3 regions of the Ralstonia edaphi genome follow, and region 3 is predicted to be linked to each of the others. Evidence: predicted binding sites of a transcription regulator. Region 3 holds the regulator's gene; each other region holds the start of a gene.
What was found. Region 3 encodes FNR, which switches genes on or off when oxygen is low (the NO sensors DNR and NnrR bind a similar motif). Its sites were predicted from a motif close to TTGATNNNNATCAA; they were not measured.
Positions count from the first base shown of each region.

Region 1 (5,207 bases), on a different contig from region 3:
ACGGATTCTCAACGCGGCAACGTGTGGCGGAGCGGCGCGCCGCCTGACCCGTGAACGGCGGTTAGAGGCCGCCGCCTTCGATCTGCACGCGCCCATTTGGCGTATCAAGCACAAGCGTCAATCCGGGCCGCGCCGCATCGGCTAATTCGACAGATCGGTTCTCCGCGGCCACAGCCTCCCAGCCGAGCCGCTGAAGCTTCTCGCGGAGAGCGGGCATCTCCGGATGCGCGAGTTGGAATTGGATCAGGCGCAGCCCAACATCCTGCATCCTGCCGGCTGGGCTTTGGCCGCCCGCCCAGTCGATGAGTGCGGGCCAGCATCCGTCCAATTCCGCTTCACCGTCTCTGCGGTGAAAGAAGTGCCATCGCAAATCGCCACGCGTCACTTCAAGCAACTCGTGCTGCGGTAATTCGCTCGCGTTGCGCGCCAGATCAGGAACGCTCGCGACCCATCCGAACAACCGGGGCGCCTCTTCCAATGTGCCTTCCCGCATCAGGCGGTCCAGCGCAAACCAGCGCGTCCTGTTGGGCGTTGCGGCGTCCGGGTCGATGGCGATGAACTCCAGAAAGACGCCGGGCGCAATCCGCGTAACGAGGTTGTGCGTGCCCATCAAGGGATGCTTGCCGCCAGCAGGCAGCGACACGCCAAACCGCTGCAAGGCATACGCCTGCGCCTGCTCAAGCGATTGCGCCGCAAAGGCAATGTGATCGAGCTTCAAGATGGCTCCCGCTGTATCCGTCTCAAATGAGAGGGCCAGCATGCCACAGCGCCTTCCACGACGTTGCAGCGTGGTACCGGCATCCCCGCCCGTCTCGGGGATGCGTCTGCGTGTTGTTATGCGGCGGTGACCTGCCGTCGCTCGATGGCGGCCAATACCTCCCACGTGCGCGGGTCCACGTCGCTCCCCCCGAGCGACATCGACAGATACGCGTCGATGGCATCGATAAAGCCTTTCACGAAGGCCGGTGGATACGCGTGTTCCGAGAAGTACGTGAGCTGCTCGCGCAGCCTGCCGGGCCGGCAATGACCGGCGTCGTGCATGACGCTGCGCGTGCGGCACAGAAACGCGCGCGCCGAGACTGCGCCGTCAAGGTAGAGGCGGTTCTTGGTCAGCGACATGCGGCACCTCCCGGTTGCGGGGGAAGCCTGCAGCGCCAAGGCGGAGGGGAAGGGTAAGACGCGGGGCGATGCCCGCTGAGTGCGGTAGCCATGTGGCCTCCTGTGGTGATTGCAGGAGACCCGCCATTCGCTGCGAAACGAGGGTGGCGGGCCTGACGACAGGGTTCGCAGACCGGCCACCACAGGAAACCGGCAGACCCGAAGGTCTCCCTGCCCGGCCCGCCGCAAAAAAAAGCATAGGCGTGCGCAAGCACCGGACATGAAAACGCCGCGCGAAAGGCGGCTGTCCGTCTGTGGTGAGCGTGGACGGGCTGCGAAACCCGATCACCGTTGGTGCGGTGACGGTGGGGATTATAGGTGCCCATATGGCGGTAAGGACTCGCCTCGAACGCAGGGCACCAAAAAACAAAAACCCCGCCAACCGGCGGGGTCCCCCAAATCCTTTTGAGCCTGCGAGCAATCAAGCCTGCGGCGCAGCCCCATCTTCCGGAGCCGCCTCGGCGCCTTCGGCCTTGGCTTCGTCCTTCTTTTCCAGCATCTCTTCCAGCGCGCCAGCGCCCTTGAAACCGGCGACCGCGGCAACGGCCTTGGTCAGCAGGCCGGCATCCGGATCGACCTTCTCGGCGGCTTCAACGGCGGCGACGGCGCCGGCGATCTTGCCCACTTCATCCAACAGCCCCATGGTCACCTCCGCGTGATTGAACGGGAGAGCCATCTTGCTCCCGGCCAGGGGCGCAAGTGCAAGCAAAGTTAAAAAATTTTCGGAGGCGTTCGTTTGCGTACGCCGCGCATCACTCCGCTTCGGCGCCGGCAGGGGCAGCGGTGAGCGCAGCCAGGCGCTGGCGAGCGCTATCGGTAATCGGAGTCGATTGGCGAGTCGCCACGTCGATCTGCACGATCACCGATTGCGAGGTGGCGGCGCATTGGCCGTTCTGGAAGATGGCCTGCTCCAGCTTGACCGAGCTGCGCCCGACGCTCGCCACACGCGTGCCGATCTGCACCGAACCCGGCCAGAGAATTTCGTTGCGGAAGTCGAGCACGAGCTGCGCGATGACGAACTCGCAGCCGGGCGCGGCCAGCGGGTTGTCGGGCGTGAAGAGCATTTCCACGCGGCCGGTCTCCAGGTACGTGGCGAAGACGGCGTTGTTGATGTGGCCCTGGCGGTCGGTGTCGCCGTAGCGAAGCTTGTCGGTCGAATGCAGCGGGTAATCGGAAAGTGATGGAGTGGTCGTCATGAGGGGGCGCGAGCTTGCGGGTCAACTTGCGCATTCTGCCTGCCTTCCTGTGCAAGCGCTGACTGCGCGACCGCACCACAGCGCTTACGTTGACTCGTATCAACGCGTGGTTTTCAGCAGCGCTTACGTTGGAAGCAGATACCGGCCGCGCACAAGGTGCGGCCGCAGACATGGCAAGGAGGCCACATGAAAACCCTGGTACTGGCGACGGACGGATCGACCTATTCCGATGCGGCAGCGCGTTGCATTGCAAACAAGACCCTCTTCGGCAGCGATGTGACGGTGCACGTTGTGCACTGCATGCCGGACCTGTCTGGCGACATCAAATCGCTCGTGGGCAAGGCAGAGGTTGACGCGTGGTACGCGGAGGAAAGCACCGGCGCCATGGCTTCGGTCTGTTCGATCCTGGGTGCCGCCGGCGTGCCGTTCGAGCAGCACGCACTGGTGGGTTTTCCACCGGATCGCATCGTGCACCACGCGCAAAGTGCGGGGGCGGCGGCCATCGTCATGGGCTCGCACGGGCGCGGCGTATTCGTCGAGGCGTTGATGGGCTCGGTGGCAGGCCGGGTGCTTGCCCATGCCGAATGCCCCGTGGTGCTGGTGAAGGCGCCCAAGGCTTGATGGTGGCGGGGCGGCTGCAGCGACGCTCCGCTGCCCGCCGCTACCCCAGGGCCCGCACCGACGTGCTGATGGCCCGCGCGCATTGCAGCAGCGCGGGGCCCAGCTTCGCTTCCATCTCTTCCGCCGTCCATCGGCCGGTGGGCGCAACAAGGTGGATGGCGCCCAGCGGCCGCCCATTGCTGCTGACGACCGGCGCGGCAATCGTCATGTCGCCGAGGAACAGTTCTTCGCAGTTGGTGGCGTAGCCGCGCTGGCGCGCCTGGCGCAGCGTTTCCATGATGTCCGCCACGTCGGTGCGCGTGTGCATGGTGTGCGCCACGCGCTGCGAACTTTCGACGATGGCCTGCGCTTCGGGCATCGGCAACGCGCTCAGGTAAGCGCGGCCAGACGCGGTGCAATACATCGGGATGCGGGCGCCGATGGGCATGTGCACCGGCACGAAATGCGCGCTCACGAAGCGTGCGACATACACCATCTCGTCCTGATCGGGCTCCGTTAGGCACGAGGTTTCGGTGGTCATCTTGGTGAGTTCGGCCAGGAACGGATTGGCCACGTCGATCAGCGTGTCGGCGGCCAGGTAATTGAAGCCGATCTTCATCACTGCGGGGGTGAGCTGGTAGCGCCGCGTCTGGGGATGCTTGCGCAGGTAACCGAGCTGCTCCAGCGTGTAGACCATGCGCTGCGCCGAGCTTTTGTTGATGCCGGCGGCGGCGGCCACGTCAGCAATCGTCATCGTGCGGCGCTGCGCGTTGAAGGCGCCGAGCACGGCCAGCCCTTTCTCCAGCGACTGGTTGAACAGCAGGTCGGGGGCGTCGGCAGGTTCAGCGGCGTCGGTCATGACAAGTGGCGGTTCGGTGACAAATCAACGAACAAAGAATCGCATATCGATTCACATACGTCGATTAGTGGTTTTCCATAGTTATTTATCGATTCGTTACGTTCGAATATTGGCACAACCATTGCATTACGTTGAGCCAGTCCCCGTGCATGCGCGTTCGGGGTGCGTCTTTTTCCGTTGCCTGGAGGATTGCCATGTCTGTTGTCACCACCTTCCGTCGCGCTGCACTGGCGTTGTGCATGCTCGGCACCGCATCGTTTGCCTGGGCGCAGGGTGCGCCGGCCACCTACAACGTCGGTGCCACGGCCACGGGCGTGCCGTTCACGTTTCTGGACGTGAAGACGAATTCCATCCAGGGGATGATGGTCGACACCGTGACGGCCGTGGGCAAGGCCGGGGGCTTCAACGTGAACGTGCAGCAGACGGTGTTCTCGGCGCTGATTCCGTCGCTCACGTCCAACAAGATCGACATCATCTCGGCGGCGATGCTCAAGACGCCGGCGCGCGCGCAGGTGGTGGATTTCTCCGACCCGGTCTACTCGTACGGCGAAGGCCTGATCGTCAAGGCTGACGACGCCAAGAACTACGCCACGCTTGATGACCTGAAAGGCGAGGTCGTTGGCGCGCAGGTCGGCACGGTGTTCCTCGACATGCTCAACAAGAAGGGCATCTTCAAGGAAGTGCGCAGCTACGACTCGGTGGCCGACATGACGCGCGACCTGGCGCTGGGCCGTATCAAGGCCGGCCTGGGCGACCAGCCGATCATCGCGTACCAGATCCGCCAGAACGCCTTCCAGGGCGTGAAGCTGGCGGCCGGCTACAAACCCGCCAACGTAGGCGACGTGTGCCTGGTGGTGCGCAAGGGCGATACCGAAACGCTCAACCGCCTCAACAAGGCCATCGCCAAGATCAAGGCCGATGGCACGCTCGATGCCATCGTGAAGAAGTGGGGCATCTGATTTTCGGATCGGTGATGCGCCATGAGTGTTGCAACGTTTCTTGAGAACGCGCAGGACTTCCTGCCGATCCTGCTGAAGGGGGCGGTGGTCACGGTGGAGGTGACCGTGCTGTCGTTCCTGCTCAGCAGCGTGATCGGCCTGGGGCTTGCGCTGATGCGCCTGTCGCCCGTCAAGGCCGTGTCTGCGGCCGGGGCGACGATCGTCAACATCATTCGGGGGCTGCCGATCATCGTGCAGCTCTTCTACATCTATTTCGTGCTGCCGGACATCGGTATTCAGCTGACCGCGTTTCAGGCGGGCGTGATCGGGCTGGGCATTGCGTATTCGGCGTATCAGGCCGAGAACTTCCGCGCCGGCATCGAAGCGGTCGACCCCGGCCAGCGTGAAGCGGCGCAGGCCATGGGCATGCGCGGCGCGCTGATCATGCGGCGCGTG
Region 1 is NZ_CATWHI010000003.1:756,011-761,217, forward strand. Features, by position in the region: gene R2669_RS13945 (LysR family transcriptional regulator) at 1-47, shown strand, start outside; gene R2669_RS13950 (VOC family protein) at 62-760, opposite strand; gene R2669_RS13955 (hypothetical protein) at 835-1,119, opposite strand; gene R2669_RS13960 (hypothetical protein) at 1,580-1,801, opposite strand; gene R2669_RS13965 (acyl-CoA thioesterase) at 1,911-2,354, opposite strand; gene R2669_RS13970 (universal stress protein) at 2,541-2,975, shown strand; gene R2669_RS13975 (IclR family transcriptional regulator) at 3,016-3,813, opposite strand; gene R2669_RS13980 (ABC transporter substrate-binding protein) at 4,008-4,772, shown strand; gene ehuD (ectoine/hydroxyectoine ABC transporter permease subunit EhuD) at 4,794-5,207, shown strand, end outside.
Region 1: the regulator FNR is predicted to act here: its motif matches at 2,444-2,457, upstream of R2669_RS13970 (universal stress protein).

Region 2 (5,207 bases), on a different contig from region 3:
CTGCTTCGACGACCGCTGGCAAGGCACGCAATGCCAGAACTTGGCTGAAGCCGTCGGAGACTTCGTGCTCAAGCGCGCGGACGGCATGTGGGCATACCAGATTGCGGTGGTGGTGGACGATGCCGCGCAAGGCATCACGGATGTCGTGCGGGGCGCCGACCTGCTCGATTCGACGCCGCGGCAGACCTATCTGCAGCAGCTGTTGGGCCTGCCCGCGCTGCGCTACCTGCACGTGCCCGTGGTCGTAAATGCTGACGGCGAAAAGCTCAGTAAGCAGACGGGTGCACGCGCCATCAACCGCAATCAACCGCTAGCGGCGCTCACCGAAGCGGCGCAGCACCTCGGGCTGGAAATTCGTGCAGAGGATGTGGAGGGGTTCTACCGGGACGCCGTCCCGGCATGGGCCAATCGCTTGGCGCAGCTGGCCTGATGCAATTGACCCGGGCGGCAGGAGCGCCGCCGCTTTCCGTCGACTGACTTAACGCTTGCGCGGCACGCCACCGAGCAAGGCCGCAATCGGCCGCTTGGCGGTGCGCGGGTGTCCGGCGGGCTGTGCCGGCTTGGCGGCCTCCGCCGATTCCGCCGGCACAGACGATTCGTACGGGCGGTTGAAGAACGGATCGTCCGATGGGCGGAACGCCGGGCGTACGATCGTGTGATCGAGCACGCGCGCACCGTTACGCTCATCGCGCTCACGGGCGCGACGGACTTCGCTGCGGACACGCTTTTCGTCGCGCTCGCGGCGTTCACGGTCACGCGCCTGTTCGCCGGTCGGATCGAAATCGGCCAGTTGCTCGCGCGGCAAATTGCGCTTGATCAGCTTTTCGATATCGGCCAGCAGACGTTCATCGCCCGGGGCGAACAGCGACAGTGCGTCGCCCGAAGCGCCGGCACGACCCGTGCGGCCAATGCGGTGCACGTAATCTTCTGCGTTGAACGGCAGGTCGAAGTTGATCACGCACGGCATCTGCGAGATGTCGAGACCGCGCGCTGCCACGTCGGTAGCGACCAGCACATCGACGGTACCTTGCTTGAACGCTTCGAGCGTCTGCATGCGTTCGGTCTGCGTCTTGTCGCCGTGGATGGCGTTGGCGTTGATGCCTTCGCGCTCCAGCGCGCGCGCCAGGCGCGAGCAGCCGATCTTGCTGTTGGAGAACACGATGCACTGGCGCGGCAAGCCTTGCTCGGCGCGCTGCTTCAACAGGTGCACGAGCGCGGCTTGCTTGTGGTTGTCCGGCACCGTGTAGATGACCTGGCGGACATTCTCTGCCGTGGCGTTGCTGCGGGCCACTTCAATGGTCTGCGGATGACGCAGGTAGCTGGCGGCCAGCTTCTTGATCTCCGGAGAGAACGTCGCCGAGAACAACAGCGTCTGGCGGTGTGCCGGCAGCAGGTTGATGATGCGCTGCAGGTCAGGCAGGAAGCCCATGTCGAGCATGCGGTCGGCTTCGTCGAGCACCAGCATGCGCACCTGCGACAGGTTCACGCTGCGCTGTTGCACGTGGTCCAGCAGGCGGCCCGGCGTGGCCACGAGGATTTCGACGCCGCGGCGCAGTTGCTCCGTCTGCGGGTTCATGTCGACGCCGCCGAACACGACGGCGCTGCGCAACGCCGTGTACTTCGCGTACTTGGCGACGTTGTCGTACACCTGGTCGGCCAGCTCGCGCGTGGGCGTGAGGATCAGCGCCCGCACCGGATGGCGTGCCGGCGATGCGCTCGTGTTGGCGTCGGGCAGCAGGTTATGGATGATCGGCAGCGAGAAACCGGCGGTCTTGCCGGTGCCGGTTTGCGCGGCGCCCATGACGTCGCGGCCAGCGGTGACCACCGGAATGGCGGCGGCCTGGATGGGCGTGGGCTTGGTGTAACCGCTTTCGGTCAGCGCGCGGAGGACGTCCGGATGCAGGCCGAAGCTGTCGAATGTCACCGATTCATTGGCCGGCGCTTCTGACGCTTCAGACATCGTTGCAGTATTCATAGGGGAGATGCGGCATGCCGGTTGGCATGGCGGCGCGCCAGACCGAAGCGGAAACCCCGCGTGCGGCTCGCGCAAAGCGTTAAAAATCAAAAGTTTATCACGTGAGAACCGGCCCGGGACGGATGATTGGCACACCCTCGCCAATGCCGGCGTCACACCTGCCTTGACACGGATCAAGTGCGGCAGGCGCGCGCTGCGCCACCATCCAGGCATTCCCATCCGCGCCCTGCCCTCTCCCATGGTCACCACGCTCTATGAATCGCCCGAGCATGTCTGCCTGATGTTTTCCGACCTGGTCGACGATCACGACGACCTGCCGGTGCAGACCAACCAGTTCCTCATCGTCGATCATGGCCACGGCGCGCTGATCGACCCGGGCGGCCAGATGACCTACAACGCGTTGTTTCTGGCGATGAACCGGTACTTCCCGCCCAAGCAGCTCGACTACGTGCTCGCCTCGCATGCGGACCCGGACATCGTCGCTTCGGCGGGACGTTGGCTGACGAGTTCAAGTTGCGACATCCTGATTTCGCGCGTGTGGGAGCGCTTCCTGCCGCATTTCTGCAACGTCGGCAAGACCGACGGCCGCATCGTGCCGATCCCGGATACGGGCATGGCGATTCCGTTGGGGAAATCGCATCTGCTGGCCGTGCCGGCGCATTTCCTGCACTCGGAAGGCAATTTCCAGTTCTACGATCCGGTGTCGCGCATCCTGTTCTCGGGCGATCTGGGTGCATCGATGGTGCACGCCAACGTGGCCGCCAAACCCGTGGACGACTTTGATGCGCACCTGCCGTTGATGGCGCCCTTCCACCGCCGCTACATGAGCGGCAACCGGGTGTGCCGGCTGTGGGCGCAAATGGTGCGGGGGCTGGACATTGAATGGATCGTGCCGCAGCACGGGCAGCCTTTCCGCGGTTCAGCCATGGTCAACCGGTTCATCAATTGGGTCGAAACCCTGGACTGCGGCATCGACCTGATGACGCCGGAGATTTTCCGCCTCCCCGCCTTGCCCAACGCACCAGCGGGCGCGACGCTCAAGACGCGGGCTTAGCTGCGGGGCTCGGGGCGGCGGGCAGGATGATCTTCATCATGGCGCCCGACAGCTCCACCGCCAGCACCTCGGCATCGATGCGCGACGGGTCGTGCCAGGTGTACATGAAACCCATGACGCCGCCCATCGAGTGCGCTGCGACGCGCGCATCGCCAAAATCGAACACACCGGCGCGCTTGCCCTCATCGAGCAGCGCATAGAGATCGCGGTAATACGCCCGCGACATGCCGTGTAGCCACTCCACCGTTTCGGGACGCAGGTATTGCCGATCGCGATACGTCAGCGCAGCGGCGTAATGGCACGCGATGCAACGGCGCGCCATTTCCAGCAGACACGCCTGCAAACGCTCCCGCACGGGCAGCGCCGGATCGGCGGTTTCCCGAATGGCCGACAGGCAGATCTGCGCGGCCTCGCGGCACAGGATGTCGAATATCTCGTATTTGTCGGTGAAGTAGTAGTACACCGCCGGCTTGGTTACGCCGAGCGCGTTGCACAGGTCGCTCATCGTCATGCCGGCATAGCCTTTGGTGAAGAAGAGCTGTGCGGCGGTGTCGAGAATCTGCCGGCGGCGCGCCTCCTGCCGCTCGGCAATGTGCGGGCGCGTGGCCGGCGGTGTGACGCCGGAGGCATCGACGGCGTCGGTTTCAGCAGACGGTTGCACGTCGGAAACGGCAGATTTGCGGACGGTGGACATGACACATATTTTCGCATGTCGCCTGCAGATGCGCCGTGGCATGTGCGCATCCTGGCGACATCTTTGCGCCTCGATGCTTGACGCATCAAAGAACGCTTTCTATATTCATACCCGTTGGTATAAAAAATTACCTCTGAGTATAGACAGTGAGGCGCCACGCTGCGCACGCACTGCACAACCCAACGGAGACAAGCTTTGGCGATGGACGAGTCCGAGTATCTCGGCCGCGTTCGCGCGCTCTGGGCGCGCGCATGGCCGGTCGATACCCCACGTGAGCCGCATTACCCGATCGGGCGCGTTGCCCTCACCGACTATCTGCGGCACTGGGCGCGCACCACGCCAGACAAGCCGGCCATCCACTTCTACGGGCACGACACGACGTTCGCCCAGCTCGACGATCTCTCCGACCGCTTCGCCGCGCTGCTCGCGCAACACGGCATTGGCGCGGGCGACCGGGTGGCGGTCTTCCTGTCGAATTGTCCGCAATTCAATGCGGTGTTCTTCGGCATTCTCAAGCTGGGCGCCGTGTACGTGCCGATCAGCCCGCTGTCACAGCGCGCCGAGTTGATGCATGCGCTGAGCGACGCGACACCGCGCGCCATCGTCACGCTGGACCGTCTCATGCCGCTGGTGCGTGACGTGCGGGCTGAAACGTCGATCGAGCACGTCTTCGTCACACGCTACGCAGATGTGCTCCCCACACAGCCGACGCTGCCGCTGCCGGCCATGCTGACCGAGCCGGCGATGCCCTGCGAAGACGTCATCGACTTGTTGCCGGCACTGGCGCAGACCACGCCGATCCCCCTGCCGCCCGGTTCGCTCGATGCGGTTGCCGCGCTCAACTACACCGGCGGCACGACGGGGCTACCTAAGGGCTGCATCCACACGCAAGGGGACATGGTCGACATGGCGGCTGCGTTCTCGGCCGTGTCGCTGCGCGCGGATGCCGACACCGTCCTGCTCAGCTTCTACCCGCAGTTCTGGATTGCGGGGGAAAACACTGGGCTGATCTTCCCTGCCTTCCTTGGCGTGCCGCTGGTGTTGCTCGCCCGCTGGGATGCCGAGGCCTTCATGGCTGGCGTGCAGCGCTACCGCGTGACCAACGGTTCGATGCTGGTCGACAGTGCGGCGGAGGTGATGGCGCATCCGCGTGTGCATGCGTACAACCTGCGTTCGCTGCGGCATACGGGCGTGTCGTCGTTCGTGAAGAAGCTGAACCCGGAATACCGGCGCGCGTGGCGCGAATTGACCGGCTCGATGATGGCCGAGAGCGCCTGGGGCATGACGGAAACGCAGACCTGCAACAGTTTCACGGTTGGCATGCAGGACGACGATTTCGATCTGCGCTCGCAGCCGATTTTCGTGGGCCTGCCGGTGCCCGGCACTGATTTCAAGATCTGCGATTTCGACACGCACGAACTGATGCCCATCGGCGCCGAAGGCGAACTCTGCGTGCGCACGCCAACGCTGCTGAAGGGCTACTG
Region 2 is NZ_CATWHI010000002.1:585,060-590,266, forward strand. Features, by position in the region: gene gluQRS (tRNA glutamyl-Q(34) synthetase GluQRS) at 1-430, shown strand, start outside; gene R2669_RS07940 (DEAD/DEAH box helicase) at 479-1,960, opposite strand; gene R2669_RS07945 (oxygen-binding di-iron domain-containing protein) at 2,214-3,029, shown strand; gene R2669_RS07950 (TetR/AcrR family transcriptional regulator) at 3,013-3,723, opposite strand; gene R2669_RS07955 (AMP-binding protein) at 3,925-5,207, shown strand, end outside.
Region 2: the regulator FNR is predicted to act here: its motif matches at 2,139-2,152, upstream of R2669_RS07945 (oxygen-binding di-iron domain-containing protein).

Region 3 (5,207 bases):
TGGAAGCTTGCGCTGGATCAGCTTGCCGTTCACACGCACCTGGTCGGTCGCGAGAATGCGTTGGCCGATGTGGGCCGGCAGACCATTCACGGAGACGCGCCCTTGCAGGATCAGGTCTTCCATGTCGCGGCGCGAGCCAAGTCCGGCATCAGCCAGGATCTTGTGCAGCTTCGGCGCGTCGTCGTCAGAAGTCAGTTCGCGCGTCTTGGGAGGCTGCGACGCGCCGCCGGTGTCGGTCTCCGAGTCATACGCACCAGAAATCACATATTGGAAGACGTCTTCCGAGCCCTTGCCGCCCTTCAACCCCTTACCGCCACGATTCTGATTCTGGCCGCCAGCCTTGCCCTGCGGTTTGCCGTTGCGGTTCTGCTGTTTGCCACGACCACCGGCGTTCTTGCCGGCTGCGCCTTCCGTGCGCTCGCTGCGCTCGGCACGTTCTGCCGGCTGGCCTTCGCCCTGGCGGCGACGGTTCTTGCCGAAACGGCCGCGCGGGCCACGTCGCTCGCCCTGCCCCTCGGCGGGCGCCTGCTCCGTCGGCACAACGCCTTCTGCGGTAACCACCGCCGACTCACCGGCCGCCTCTTTCGGCTTGCGTGCCCGGGGGGTGCGGCTCTTGCGCGGTTGCGCCGGCTGGCCGGCGTCTGCACCACCCGCATCAGCGGCTTCGCCTTCGGGGCGACCATCCTGCTGCTGGCGGCGAGAAGCCACCAGGTTGCGCAAGCCGCGGCGCAATCCCTTGCGACGAGGCGCGGCCTCAGTCCCATCACCGCCGTCTTGTCGCGGCGGCTGAGCGTCGGCGTCGGCCGGCATACGTGTATCCATGGAGTCTGGCTGGGTGCTCACAACGTCTTTCAAATCTAGGGGTTCAAGCCATGCGCCGACTGCGCGGCGGACATGGCGTTATGAATGTTCATTGGCAGGAGCCGCAGGCGGCTCGGCCGGTGTTTTGTGTTCGTCTTCGGACGCGACCTCGGTCGCACTCACCGCCTGCGATTCGGCCTCCAGGGCCGGTTCCTGGCTCGCGACCACCTCCGACTGCGCCGGCGTTTCAGCAGCCACCTCGACAGGCGCCTCGACCACCGGCAATTCCGAGGTTTCCGCCACCGAAACGTCTGCACTTTCGGCACCTTCCGGCGCGTCGTTGACCATCGCCGTCAACTCTTCCACTGCAATTGCGCCGCCCTCGAATTCGATGGCGCCCTGCTCGAGCAGGCTTGCCTGCGCTTGGGCGCGGGCATCTTCCAACGGCGGCAGTTCATCCAGCGAGCGCAGGCCGAGGTCGTCGAGAAACTGCTTGGTCGTCGCATACAGCGCCGGGCGGCCCGGCACGTCACGATGACCAATGACTTCGATCCAGCCGCGGTCTTCGATCTGCTTGATGACCTGCGTGTTGACCGTCACGCCGCGAATGTCTTCGATATCACCGCGCGTAACGGGCTGGCGATACGCGATGATCGCCAGCGTTTCCATGACGGCGCGCGAGTACTTGGGCGGCTTTTCCGGGTGCAGGCGATCGAGATACACACGCATCTCGGGGCGGCTCTGCAAACGCCAGCCGGAGGCCAGCGCAACCAGTTCGACACCGCGATTGAGCCAGTCCTGGCGCAGCTCTTCGAGCAGCACACGGATGGTATCTGCGGAAACATCTTCATCGAACAGCTTGCGCAAGTCATTGACTCGCAACGGGTCCTGCGCGCAGATCAGCGCGGTCTCGAGGACGATCTTCGCCTCTTGGGTATTCATCGGGTTGAGCGGCTCGTCATTGCTCGCGCGCGGCCAGTCGCCGTCACGCTTGAGGTTTGTCGTCCCGCCGCGAAGCACGCGGCATTTCTGAATGCTGTTTGCCCACCCGGGCCCGGCGCGCGAAGGCCAATTAATTCAATTGGACCCTGCACCGAAACGCAGTGGCTGTGCCCGCAAAGTAGGGCCGGAGGAGCGAGTTGATCCGGTGCCGGTCAGGCACCACAAGGGCAATTTCTTCCGCCGCCATGGGGACGGATACTGCACCGGACGACTACCGAGAAGAATGGCAGCCCGCCCGAATCGACTGTCCAGGGTGACTCTACCGCTGGATGGCATCGCTTGGCACCGCGCTTGGGATTGTTGATTTGCGCGGTTGGCGAATCGAATTGTTGTCGATTGTAGGGCAATTTCCGGCGACGCCGCAACCGGGAAGATGACCTAGGTCCCCGTCCCAGACCGGATGGCATTTGGCGCGCGCTTTAAACGCTTACAGCACCAGACAGAATCCGTGTGCGTTCAGCATCTCAGGAAGCCAGATCGCGTGCGCCAACCCCCAGATTCCGAACCCGGCGATGGCGACGCCGGCGGCGCCGCGCGCCCATCGCCGGCGGGACAGTCCGCGCAGCCAGCCTGCCAGGCCCGACATCATCAGCAGGTTGGGCAGCGTACCCGCCCCAAAGGCTAGCATGACCACGGCTCCGGAAGCGGCGTTGCCTGCCAGCAACGCCACAGCCAATGCGCCATAGACCATGCCGCACGGCACCAGCCCCCAGGCCATACCCGTGACATAGCGGCGCAGCAACGGCGGCTGACGTTGTAGCCTGCTGCCCAGCATGGCGGCCCCTTGAGACAGAGCTCCAGCAAACCGGCCGAGCAAGCGCTCAAGCCATACACTGCGCCACACATCTCCGGCGGAACGCACGAGCAGCAAAATCCCGTAGGCGAGTAGCAACGCGCTGGCAAACGCGAACAAGCCACGTTGAATCGGCAGCCATTGCTGGCGCCAGACGGTCGCGCCCATCGCACCCATGATCGCGCCAAGCAGCGCATAGGTGGTCAGCCGGCCGGCATGCATGACGACCTGCTCGAACCATAGCCGGCGACGGGACACGATCCGCACTGCCACGGCGCCACGTTCGGCCGCGAGGGCGATACCGCTGCACATTGCCAGACAATGCACACCGCCCAGCAGCGCAATCAGGAAAACGCTCAGCAGCGCGGCGGCACTCATCTTTCTGACGCTCTTTTGATATGGGCCAAAGTTTTCGTTTTACTGTTGCGAACTAAGCGTAATTGCCGCGTTTTGCCGCATCGGAAATGTCCGAGGACAAGGAGGTCACCGTTATAATAAGGCTGAGTTGCGCCACAAGAATTACTCATTTCACTTTCTCGAAATTCAGTCGCCCCCACCCGTGCTCACTCGAATCGCACTTACCGACCAAGCCTCGCGTTGTTCCACCTGTGTACTCGGGCAGATCTGCCTGCCGGTGGGAATGAACTCGGACGATGTGCGCAAGATGGACGATTTGGTCGGCGAGCGCATCCGCATTAAGAAGGGGCAATCGCTCTACTCCCTGGGTGAGCCGCTGGAAGCGGTGTACGGTATTCGTTTCGGCACGCTCAAAACCCATCTGACGCTGGAAGACGGTCGACACCAGATCACGGGGTTCCATCTGCCGGGTGAAATCGTCGGGCTCGACGGGATTGGCGATATGCGCCACGTGTCGGACGCCACCGCGCTCGAAGACACCGAGGTCTGCGTGGTGCGCTACGACGAGCTGCAACAGCTGTCACGCCGGCTGCCTTCGCTGCAGCATCAGTTCCTGCGCATCATGAGCAAGGAAATTTCGCAGGATCATCTGATGCTGCTCACGCTCGGTTCCATGCGTGCGGAAGAGCGTCTCGCCGCGTTCCTGCTCAATCTCTCGAAGCGCTCTGCCCAGCGCGGCTATTCGTCGACCGAATTTGTGCTGCGCATGAGCCGCGAAGAACTGGGCAGCTATCTAGGGTTGAAGCTCGAAACCGTCAGCCGCCTGTTCTCGCGCTTTGCCGAAGCGGGTCTTATTCAGATCCGCCAACGCCACGTCAAGCTGATCGACCTGGCGGGCCTGCGCCAGGTCATGAGCGGTCAGGCCGCCTAAGCCGCCTCTTATGGCGCCCGCTCAAACGAGCGGGTGTTCATGCGCTTCCAGTTTGCCGATGCCCGGCGACACATAGAGCGTCAGCGCGCTCGACAATCCGCACAGCAACCAGAATACAAAGAACGACACGGTGTAGACCGCCTGGGCCGACACCGTGATCTGCTCGCCGAAGAAGCGCAGATCGGCAGGATCGACCACCGCAAAAACCACAAGCTCAGCCAGCGCGGCCGACAGAAATGCCGGCCACAGTATCCACATCAGCAGTCGACGCTTCATCGGGCCTCCGCATGAATGGCATGCGTGGGCGAGGCGATCGTCTTTTCGACGACCAAACCGCGCCGCACGACGTTATCGTGAATGACGGCATCGGGATGCGACATCGCCAACCAGATGGTGACGCCACAGCCGATCATGGCGACGAACGGCCCTGCCATCAGCAGCCACGGCCATGGCTCGCGCCACCACGGACGGGCCTGTGCGGAAGATTGCGTTGCGTGCATCGTTGCCTCCTGTTGGGGATGCCGCATCAGCGCGGCACGATGAAGCTCGAGGGTTCGCGCAGCACGAGGCTGTCGCTACCACTGTCTGCGTGGATGACGAAACGGATTTTGTGCGAGCCCGGAGCAGCATCATCTGCCGGCCGGCGCACGCGCACTGGCAGCAAGCGGTTGGCCGCTGGCGGAAGCTCCAGTGTGGTGGATTCGCCCTGACCGCCCTGCACGTCGAGTTCCGGCATGCCCTCGGCGGTGATCGTCACGCGTATGGGATGCTCGGAGGCGTTCATCAGCTGCAGGCGATAAACGTTCTCGATCTTGCCGCCGTCCACTTCACGGGCCAGCGCACCACGATCGCGAATCACGTCAACCTTGAGGGGCTGGCGCATGGCCAACGCCACGATGAACCCGGTGATGAGCACCAGCATGATGCCGGTGTAGATCAGCACGCGCGGGCGCAGCAGATGCCGACGGGCTTCCTTCGAACTGAGCCGATCGCGCATCGCCCGTTCCGACGTATAGCGGATCAGACCGCGCGGGTAGCGCATCTTGTCCATGACCTGATCGCAGGCGTCAATGCAGGCGCCGCAACCAATGCATTCGTATTGCAGCCCCTGGCGGATGTCGATGCCGGTCGGGCAGACCTGTACACAGATGCTGCAGTCGACGCACGAACCCAGACCTTGCGCTTCGAAATCGGCATTGCGCGAACGGCTGCCGCGCGGCTCGCCGCGCTGGGTGTCATACGTAACGACGTAGGTGTCGGGGTCGACCATCACGCTCTGGAAACGAGCGTACGGGCACATGTAGCGGCACACCTGCTCGCGCA
Region 3 is NZ_CATWHI010000005.1:312,278-317,484, reverse strand. Features, by position in the region: gene R2669_RS19000 (pseudouridine synthase) at 1-810, opposite strand, end outside; gene scpB (SMC-Scp complex subunit ScpB) at 901-1,743, opposite strand; gene R2669_RS18990 (sulfite exporter TauE/SafE family protein) at 2,231-2,974, opposite strand; gene fnr (fumarate/nitrate reduction transcriptional regulator Fnr) at 3,156-3,884, shown strand; gene R2669_RS18980 (hypothetical protein) at 3,906-4,160, opposite strand; gene R2669_RS18975 (FixH family protein) at 4,157-4,384, opposite strand; gene ccoG (cytochrome c oxidase accessory protein CcoG) at 4,411-5,207, opposite strand, start outside.